DNA from 2 places in the Bacillus sp. FSL K6-6540 genome. Region 1 is predicted to be linked to the other one. Evidence: a T-box and tRNA genes for the amino acid it is inferred to sense, from the RefSeq annotation. Region 1 holds a T-box; the other holds one or more tRNA genes.
What was found. A T-box is a leader RNA that pairs with one kind of tRNA and senses whether it is charged. The one in region 1 lies ahead of tyrS (tyrosine--tRNA ligase), so its partner is inferred to be a tRNA-Tyr.
Positions count from the first base shown of each region.

Region 2: it encodes a tRNA-Tyr, which carries the amino acid that the T-box ahead of tyrS (tyrosine--tRNA ligase) is inferred to sense. The anticodon was not compared.

Region 1 is NZ_JBBOXH010000001.1:5,433,569-5,438,380, forward strand. Features, by position in the region: gene MHH82_RS24155 (NAD(P)H-dependent flavin oxidoreductase) at 1-1,021, opposite strand, end outside; gene tyrS (tyrosine--tRNA ligase) at 1,323-2,582, opposite strand; T-box leader at 2,675-2,907, opposite strand; gene tetB(58) (tetracycline efflux ABC transporter Tet(58) subunit B) at 3,024-3,839, opposite strand; gene tetA(58) (tetracycline efflux ABC transporter Tet(58) subunit A) at 3,836-4,812, opposite strand, start outside.
Region 2 is NZ_JBBOXH010000002.1:1,050,447-1,055,258, reverse strand. Features, by position in the region: gene cdaR (CdaA regulatory protein CdaR) at 1-70, opposite strand, end outside; gene cdaA (diadenylate cyclase CdaA) at 63-884, opposite strand; gene rsiW (anti-sigma-W factor RsiW) at 1,045-1,671, opposite strand; gene sigW (RNA polymerase sigma factor SigW) at 1,685-2,248, opposite strand; tRNA gene MHH82_RS37875 (tRNA-Gln) at 2,479-2,550, opposite strand; tRNA gene MHH82_RS37870 (tRNA-Tyr) at 2,555-2,639, opposite strand; tRNA gene MHH82_RS37865 (tRNA-Thr) at 2,662-2,734, opposite strand; tRNA gene MHH82_RS37860 (tRNA-Val) at 2,739-2,814, opposite strand; tRNA gene MHH82_RS37855 (tRNA-Glu) at 2,818-2,892, opposite strand; gene MHH82_RS37850 (DUF523 domain-containing protein) at 3,072-3,527, shown strand; gene MHH82_RS37845 (GNAT family N-acetyltransferase) at 3,540-4,022, shown strand; gene murQ (N-acetylmuramic acid 6-phosphate etherase) at 4,132-4,812, shown strand, end outside.

The DNA.
Region 1 (4,812 bases):
GTTGCCCCGAAGTGAGCCCTCTTGTGCCTTGCCCTGCCCATAAGGACATATATTCCGGATTGCTTTGGCGATTGGCGGCATTTCGTATGTCGCGGGTCACCGTATTCTGGGTAGGAAAAGGCAGCGGCTCTATGCCGCTTGCATCCCATTGCTTAATGAAGGCATTGCGGATGCCTCTCGCCGGCCGCCCTGAGAACGCTTTGGTAATGACCGTGCTCTCTTCCGTGCTGCGAAGCAGCGCTTGCTGGTAAACCTCATGCGCACCCGATTCGGCCGCCGTCAGAAACCGCGTACCCATCTGAACGGCTTGGGCGCCAAGAACAAGCGAGGCCACGAGTCCGCGTCCATCCATGACGCCCCCGGCGGCAATGACGGGGATCTTGACCCGGTCCACGATCTGCGGCACCAAAGCAAATGTTCCGATTTGGGCCCCCATCGGGTGATCCGAAATATCAAATGTGCCTCGATGTCCCCCCGCTTCGCTGCCTTGGGCAACGACGGCGTCGCAGCCTGCTTGTTCGGCCAGGATGGCTTCGCGGACCGTGGTTGCCATTGCAACCACAAGCAGCTTAGCTTCTTTCGCTTGCCGCATGAGGGGCCCATCCGGAATGCCGAATGCCGTGCTGATAACGGGCACCTTCTCTTCTAGCAGAACCGTGAATTGCTGCTCAAACCAATCGGGCGTTGTTACGTGATCCGACCCCGCATGGGGAATGCCAAGGTCGCCGCGCATCCGGTTTAACTCCTGTTGAACATCTTCGATTCGCTCCTGGCGATCCGAGGCCCGGGACGCAAAAAGATTGACGGCAAAAGGCTTATCCGTCCGCTTGCGGATTTCCTGGATGCTATCGCGAATGGCAGCCGGCTCCATGTAAGCCGCACCCAGCGTACCGAGCCCGCCAGCGTTGGATACGGCGGCGACCAGTTCAACGGTTGTCGGTCCCCCGGCCATTCCAGCCAGTATAAGCGGATAGCGGATGCCAAACCGATCGCACAGCTCGGTCTGCAGTTGAATGTTCATGATATGATCTACCTCCTTTAACGCTAAGGATATTATCCTATTAAAAGAGGGAAACTTTCAAATAAAAGAAAAACGTCAATCGACGAACCCTCTCGAAGACAGACCGCTTATAGCAAATGTTTACTGGTGAGATCAGGAGGGTAAGCCTCGGAAGTTATTCTTTCGCAGCTCTAGTAAAAAGGCCAACCAGAAGATTCTGGCTAACCTGATCATACGAAAGCCGCTAAGCACATGAAACGTGTTTAGCGGCTTTTGCGGGTGCGTTCGTCCGGGGAGACCCTTTTCCCTGATAGTAACTCTTCTAGGACATTTTCACCAAACTGTAGTTTTTCTTGCCCTTGCGAATGATGATAAACCGGCCGCCAATCGCCTGGTCGGCAGTCACCTCGTGGTCCAAATCGCTGACGCGCTCGCCGTTCATCGAGATCGCGCCTTTGGTGATATCCTCACGGGCTTGACGCTTGGAAGGCTCGATGCCCAGATCCACTAGCCAATCGACGATATTCTTCGTTTCCGGCGTTGCTTCGAATGTCGGCATCTCCTTAAAGCCCTGCTCGATCTCATCGGCCGTGAGCGATTTAATATCGCCGCTGAACAGAGCCGCCGTGATGCGCTTGGCCTGCTCCAGCATCTCCTCGCCGTGCACGAATCTCGTCATTTCCTCGGCCAGCGTTTTTTGCGCTTCGCGTTTATGCGGCTCGCTCTGCACCTTTTCGGCCAGCTCGTCAATTTGTTCCTTGGTCAGGAAGGTGAAGTATTTCAAGTATTTGACGACGTCGCGGTCGTCGGTGTTCGCCCAGAACTGGTAGAACTCGAACGGCGTCGTTTTGTTCGGGTCAAGCCAGATCGCGCCGCCGGCCGTTTTGCCGAACTTCGTGCCGTCGGCCTTCAGCATGAGCGGTATGGTCAGGCCAAAGGCTTTGGCTTCGGGTCCTTCCTTCTTCCGGATCAAATCCAGTCCGCTTGTAATGTTGCCCCATTGGTCCGATCCGCCGATTTGCAGCTGCACGTCCTCATGCTGGTACAGATGCAGGTAATCGACCGACTGCAGGATTTGGTATGAGAATTCCGTAAACGAAATCCCGCTGTCAAGCCGGCTCGCAACCACGTCCTTCGCCAGCATCGAGTTGATGCTGAAGTTCTTCCCGTAATCGCGCAGGAATTCGATAATGTTGATCTTATGCGTCCAGTCGTAGTTGTTGACCATGCGGATTTGATTGTCGCCCTCCGTCACGAAGAGCTTTTTCATTTGTCCGGTGAGCGCGTCCACGTTAGCTTGAACCTGCTCCAGCGTCTGCAGGGAGCGTTCGGTTTGACGTCCGCTTGGATCCCCGATGGTGCCGGTCGCGCCCCCGATCAGAATGACCGGACGATGGCCGGCAAGCTGGAAGCGTTTGAGCATGATGAAGGGAATCAGGTGACCGATATGCATGCTGTCGCCCGTTGGGTCCACGCCGCAGTACAACGAAATTGACTTCTCATTCGTAAGCTCCCGGAGGCCTTCGGCATCCGTCTGTTGGTTGATCGCATCGCGCCATTCCAGTTCGTCGATAATATTCACAGCGTTAACACTCCTTCAATACATGATTTTTTCCTTATAACGAAGCGTCCATCTGTTGAAAAAACAAAAAATCGCCCCTTGTCTGTTACAGACATAGGGACGATTATTAACCGTGTTACCACCCAGATTGCACGAATGGTCTGCAACGCTTGCCGCGCGCCATTCATGCCGCTCATTAGACGAGGTATCGTTCGCCGTTTCCGCTCGGCATTACCCGAGATACTCCAGAGTGTAATTCGCTGCGTTGGTTTGTACCGGGTTCCATCGCCCCCCGGCTTTCTAGAACAGGGACCAAGCTGCTACTGGGCTCTTTCAACGTATGTCGCTTATAAGATTACAGACAGTATAGTGAATTAATAAATCGATGTCAACTCCGTTTTGGACGGACGTCCTGCTTCCCCCGGCAGCATGGGTAAATATCGCGGGAGGAGTCCCAGGATATCAGGTGCGGCGCATGTATGCACGAACCGTGATCGGAGCAAAGATCGCCACGATGACCGCGGCGCCGACCAAGGATATCGTCAGATCCCAGCCCACGGTTCCGGCGTTCGTCAGATCCCGGACAGCCGTCACCAGATGCGATATCGGGTTGATGTTCACGAACCACTGCAGCCAGCCCGGCATCGTATCCACCGGCACGAACGCATTGGAGAGAAACGTGAGCGGAAACAGCACGATCATCGATATCCCCTGCACGCCGGAGGCGGATCTTGCAATCACGCCGCAGAAAGCAAAGATCCAGCTAATGGCCCATGAGCACAAAATGACGACCAACCCCGCAAGAGCAACATATCCCAAGCCGCCCTCGGGCCGATATCCCATAATGTATCCCATCGTAAAGGTAAGCACCGTTGCAATGGTATACCGAATCGTATCTGCCAGCAGGGCACCTGCCAGCGGTGCGATGCGCGCAATCGGCAGCGATTTGAACCGGTCGAATACGCCTTTATCCATATCCTCGCGCAGCTGCACGCCTGTGACGACGGAAGTCGTAATCACGGTTTGAACAAGGATGCCGGGAATGATGACGGGCAAATAACTCGCCACGTCGCCGGAGATGGCTCCCCCAAAAATATAGGTGAACATCAGCGTGAAAATAATGGGTTGAAACGTGACGTCAAACAACTGCTCGGGCGTGCGCCGAAGCTTCAGCAGCCCGCGGTAGGCCATTGTCAATGAATTTCGGACCGTCTGACCGAAACTCGTGCGATTTTTGAGTCGACGTTCCGTCCCAGGCTGAATCATGGTGCTGCTCATATCCGTGCCACCTCTCTATCATTGGATTCATAAGCCCCTTGGGCAGCGTCTTCCTTCACGCCGTGGCCGGTGATCGTCAGGAACACCTCATCCAGGGTCGGCTTCTGCACGCTCATCTCGGATAAACCGATTCCTGCCGTGCGCAGTTCGATCAACAGGTCTGTAACAAGGCCCGCATTAGCCATCGGCGCCGTTATCTTTCCGGCTTCCGGCGATACATTGGCATGGACGCCCAGCACCTGTTCCACGGTATGGCGGGCGCGATCCATGTCCCGTGAATCCTGGACAGTCAAATGCAGTGAGGAAGTGCCTACCGACATCTTCAGTTCATCGGCCGTCCCCTCGGCCACAACCCGTCCGTAATCAATAACGGCGATCCGGTCTGCCAGTTGGTCCGCCTCCTCCAGATACTGCGTGGTCAGCAGCACCGTTGAACCGGTCTTCACCAAACGGCGGATCGTATCCCACATCTGGGAACGCGTACGCGGGTCAAGCCCCGTCGTCGGTTCATCCAGGAAGATAAGCGGCGGCTGGGCAATGAGACTTGCCGCCAGATCCAGTCTTCTCCGCATGCCGCCGGAGAAATTTTTGAGCGGACGCTTCGCGGCTTCCGACAAACCGAATTCCTCAAGCAGCTCATCCGCCTTGCGCCGTGCCTCCGTGCGTCCCAGCCCCAACAAGCGGGAGAAGATGATCAGATTCTCCGTAGCGCTGAGCGATTCGTCCACCGACGCATATTGGCCGGTTACCCCGATCAACTGACGGACGATCTGCGATTCCGATTGCACATCGTGCCCGAAGATTCGGGCCGAACCCGCATCCGGTCTTAGCAAGGTCGCCAGCATCCGGATGGTGGTCGTCTTGCCTGCCCCATTCGGACCAAGCACACCGTAGATCGTTCCGGTGCGTACGTTCAGATCCACGCCGTCCACGGCGCGGTTATCGCCGAAGGTTTTGACCAGCCCGTAAGCCT
Region 2 (4,812 bases), on a different contig from region 1:
CATAAAGCAAGAGCGCGAAAAGTAGAGCAATGATTTTCACAGCCCAGCGGTTGTTTAAGAATTTATCCATTTTTCTTGCCCCTCCAATACCAGCGGTTAGAAGAAGTGTCTCTGGTGTTTTTCTTAAACTCGGCTTCAAGCATTTCTTTCAGCGCTTCTTCTGTAAGCTCTCTGTGAAGGTCGCCGTTCTTTGCCACACTGACGCCGCCGGTCTCTTCAGACACAATAATCGTCAAACTGTCTGTTACTTCACTGATACCGACTGCCGCTCTGTGCCGCGTGCCCAGTTCCTTTGAAATAAACGGGCTCTCAGAAAGCGGCAGATAACAGGCGGCTGCGGCAATTTCATTATTTTTCATAATCACCGCACCGTCATGAAGCGGGGTGTTTGGAATAAAAATATTGATCAGCAGCTCAGAGCTGACTTTGGCATTTAGTGGTATGCCGGTCTCAATATAATCCCCCATTCCAGTATCCCGCTCAATGGTCAGCAGGGCGCCTATACGGCGTTTCGCCATATAATTGATCGCTTTTGTAATGGCCTCAATCGTTTTCTGCTGCGCTTCTTCAACAGGCGTGCCGCTCCTCGAAAAAAAGCGGCCGCGGCCTAGCTGTTCAAGCGCTCTTCTCAGCTCAGGCTGAAAAATAATAATAATTGCTAAAAATCCCCATGTTATCGCTTGGTCCATCAGCCATTGAAGTGTGCTGAGGCCCAAATATTGGCTGGCCATACGAACAAGCACGATGACTACAATTCCTTTTAACAGCTGAACCGCTTTCGTGCCGCGTATCACCATAATCAATTTATATATCACATACCAAACAAGGAGAATATCAACGGCATTGCCGAGGTACTGCAAAAAAGGGATATCCTCAAAAGCCATTTCCTCGTCCTCCAAGATTTCAGTCATTTCGTATTTTGTGTTTTACGGGTTACGCATATGTACTTTACATAGCGAGCCCATTATACCACATTTCGATTTAGCAAGTGAAATGTGCCAGCCCTCTCAGCCCGCAAAAAAAGAGCAAAGCGGCTAACGCGCTTTACTCTTCTCCGTTCGGACTGAATGCATCGAGTACACTTTTCCCCGCAGACTTCATCTTGTACCATGTCCAGTCGAATAATTGATTGATTTCTTCAATCTGACCGGTGACTTGTCCAGCAGAGGCCATATACTTTTCGCCGTTTACGACGGTTACATCCCCGTCTATTTTGCCTTTAATAATCAGCTTGCCGTTTTTGACAGTGACATCACCTTTGACCGTCTCACCTTCTGGCACGGTCACAGTATGGTTATGAACCACAAGATTCTGCTGCTTGGACACGCTGAAATTGTGGTCATTATGCCAGCTGTTAAAAAAACCCCCGCCCATCAAAATGATGAATACCGCAGCAGCTGCGATAACGGGATGGGATCTGAACCATCTTTTTACAGAAGCTCTTTTCTTCTCCTTAGGCAATTTTGCCATGACATTAGCGGTAAAATCCGCGGGGGCTTCGACATGCGATGTGCTCCGTACGAGCGCTATGGATTTCTCCATCTCGTAAAAATGCTTTCTGCATTTCTCGCATGTCTCCAGATGTTCATTTAATACGTGTTCATCTTTTGGAAGGATATCTCCATCAAGATGCATATGCATAAGCTGCACAATTTGTTCAGGACAGCTCATTTCATCACCCCACTTAAAGATCCCTTAATTGTTTTCTAAGAGCCTCTCTGCCTCTGTGAATCCGCGTTTTCACAGTCCCCACAGGAATGTTTAGAATCTCCCCGATTTCAATTAATGAGAGTTCGTCAATATACTTTAATACGATGACTGTTCTGTATTTGTCAGGAAGCTTTAAAATTTTCTGCTGTATCGTGTTTGAGAGCTCCAGCGACACAACTGCATCTTCAGGCAAAACACCATCTGCGGCGATTTGAGAATACATGGTCAAGCCTTCCGTACCAGCCACCTCTGCATCGAGGTAATAATCCGGCTTCTTTTTGCGAATGCGGTCAATGGTCAAATTGGTCGCGATTCGATAAAGCCAAGTTGAAAATTTCCGGTTAATATCAAAACTGTCGATATTAACGTACGCTCTGATGAAAGCTTCCTGTGCAATATCCTCCGCCTCATGCACATTGCCAAGCATACGGTAGCAAAGCTGATAAATTTTATCTTTGTAAATATCTACGATGTCCGCAAATGCATCCTGGTCGCCTTTTTTGACTTGTTTAATTCTTTTTTTAATCATCATTTCCATATTTATCTAACCTCTGCCTTCACCGGTCTGTATGTATACGAGCTTCGTTTCAAAAGGTTTCAATTTTTTTATAAAATAAGTTTATCAAATTTTTGGCAGGGTGTAGATGGTAATTCGTGAATAAACTACCTTAACATATTTTTAAAATTATTATACAGACTGAACAGTTAGAAGTTGGAATGATTTTTCCGAAAAGAAAAAAGACACCTTTTGATCAAAGGTGTCTGTGACTGGGCTAGCTGGATTCGAACCAACGCATGACGGAGTCAAAGTCCGTTGCCTTACCGCTTGGCTATAGCCCAATAATGGTGGAGGGGGGCAGATTCGAACTGCCGAACCCTGAGGGAGCGGATTTACAGTCCGCCGCGTTTAGCCACTTCGCTACCCCTCCACATAAAATTTTGAAAAAACAGTGCCGGCAAGAGGACTTGAACCCCCAACCTACTGATTACAAGTCAGTTGCTCTACCAATTGAGCTACACCGGCAAGATGGTGGAGGATGACGGGCTCGAACCGCCGACCCTCTGCTTGTAAGGCAGATGCTCTCCCAGCTGAGCTAATCCTCCAAATGGTGACCCGTACGGGATTCGAACCCGTGTTACCGCCGTGAAAGGGCGGTGTCTTAACCGCTTGACCAACGGGCCGTTGTGTTCTCGTCGAGCTGACAAAAGTTATTATATACAGGTCACCCCCTGTTTGTAAAGAGGAAAATTAAATTTTTTATTTTCAAACTTTTTAACTCCTTTTTTAACTGAAAAAGCCTCCCAACTAAAGCCATTTATTTTATGATAGAGACAAGCAAAGCAAGAGAGGAGAACCCAATATGATTCTAGTCAGTTCTTGCCTTGGAGGCATTGAATGCAGATATAACGGCTCTCACGCAGCGTCGGAGAAAATCAGAAAACTAGTCGATGAAAAGAAAGCAGTCATGGCTTGCCCTGAACTTCTCGGCGGCTTCTCTACCCCACGCGAACCCGCAGAAATCATAGGAGGCACCGGCGAGGATGTCCTCAATGGAACAGCGAAAATCGTGACAGCTTCAGGAGAAGACGTCACAGAACTATATATGGAAGGCGCCGCGAAAACATTGGCTTACGCAAAAGAAATCAACGCTTCTGCCGTCATATTAAAAGAAAACAGTCCATCTTGCGGAAGCGGTTTTATCTATAACGGCACATTCTCTGGGAAAAAAATCACCGGCAGCGGAGTAACCGCCGCACTGTTAAAACAAGCGGGCTACCGCGTCATTTCGGAAAACGAGCTTGACGACATATTGTAAGGAGGCCACCCCATGACTCAAGACATTTCTTTATCCTTCTATAAGCCTGAACACTTGCCCGAGCTTCAATCATTCACGCTCACCAACGATGACAAACGCTTTACCTCCCTCCCGAAAGAGGTGCTGTCTCAGGCTCTGGGCATACAGGACCGATACCCGGTTGTCATCTTAAAAGACGACCTTCCAGTCGGTTTTTTCATTTTACATGCATCAAAAGAAACGCTTGCTTCCTATTCTAACAATCCATTTGCTTTACTGCTCAGCTCCCTGTCTTTAAACGCTGCGCATCACGGAAAAGGCTATGCGAAAAAAGCCATGCTTTTGCTTCCCGCTTTTGTGAGCGGATATTTTCCATGGTGCGACGAAATCATCTTGGCCGTCAATCATCTGAACATACGCGCAAAACACCTTTATATGAAAAGCGGGTTCCTTGATAAAGGACGGCGAAGAATCGGCCCGCTTGGAGAACAGTTGATCCTTCATCATTTCTTATAGTCTTGAGTGAAATAAAATTTCAAAAATTTAAAAACATAGTTGAAATATCATAACAGAGATGAATATACTGAATATTGAGATATATCATTTTAAAACAGGGGGCATCCTCATGTCAGAACCATTAAATCTTCACCGTCTCACAACGGAATCACGCAATAGCCAAACAGTTGAAATCCACAAAGCAAACACTCTTGGCATCCTCAAAATGATCAACAACGAAGATATGAAAGTCGCTGCAGCCGTTCAGGAGGTTCTCCCCGACATCAAAACAGCTGTAGACTGCGCATATGAATCGTTTCAAAATGGAGGCCGGCTCATATATACAGGCGCCGGCACAAGCGGCAGACTCGGCGTCATGGATGCTGTTGAATGTCCTCCTACCTACAGCGTAAGCCCTGATCAGGTCATCGGAATCATGGCTGGAGGCCCCAAAGCCTTTTTACAGGCAGCAGAGGGCATTGAAGACAGTGAAGAAGCAGGAGCTGAAGATTTAAGAAACATACAGCTCACTTCAAATGACACCGTCATTGCCATCGCAGCAAGCGGCCGCACACCGTACGCCGCAGGCGCCCTAAGATACGCCCGAAAAGTCGGAGCACACACCATCGCCCTTACTTGCAATGAAAACTCCGCCATCAGCAAGGATGCGGATCACAGTATTGAGGTTGTCGTCGGACCTGAGGCCATTACAGGATCAACACGTATGAAAGCCGCAACCGCTCATAAAATGATTCTAAACATGATATCTACCGCTGTAATGGTCAAAATCGGCAAGGTTTACGAAAACTTG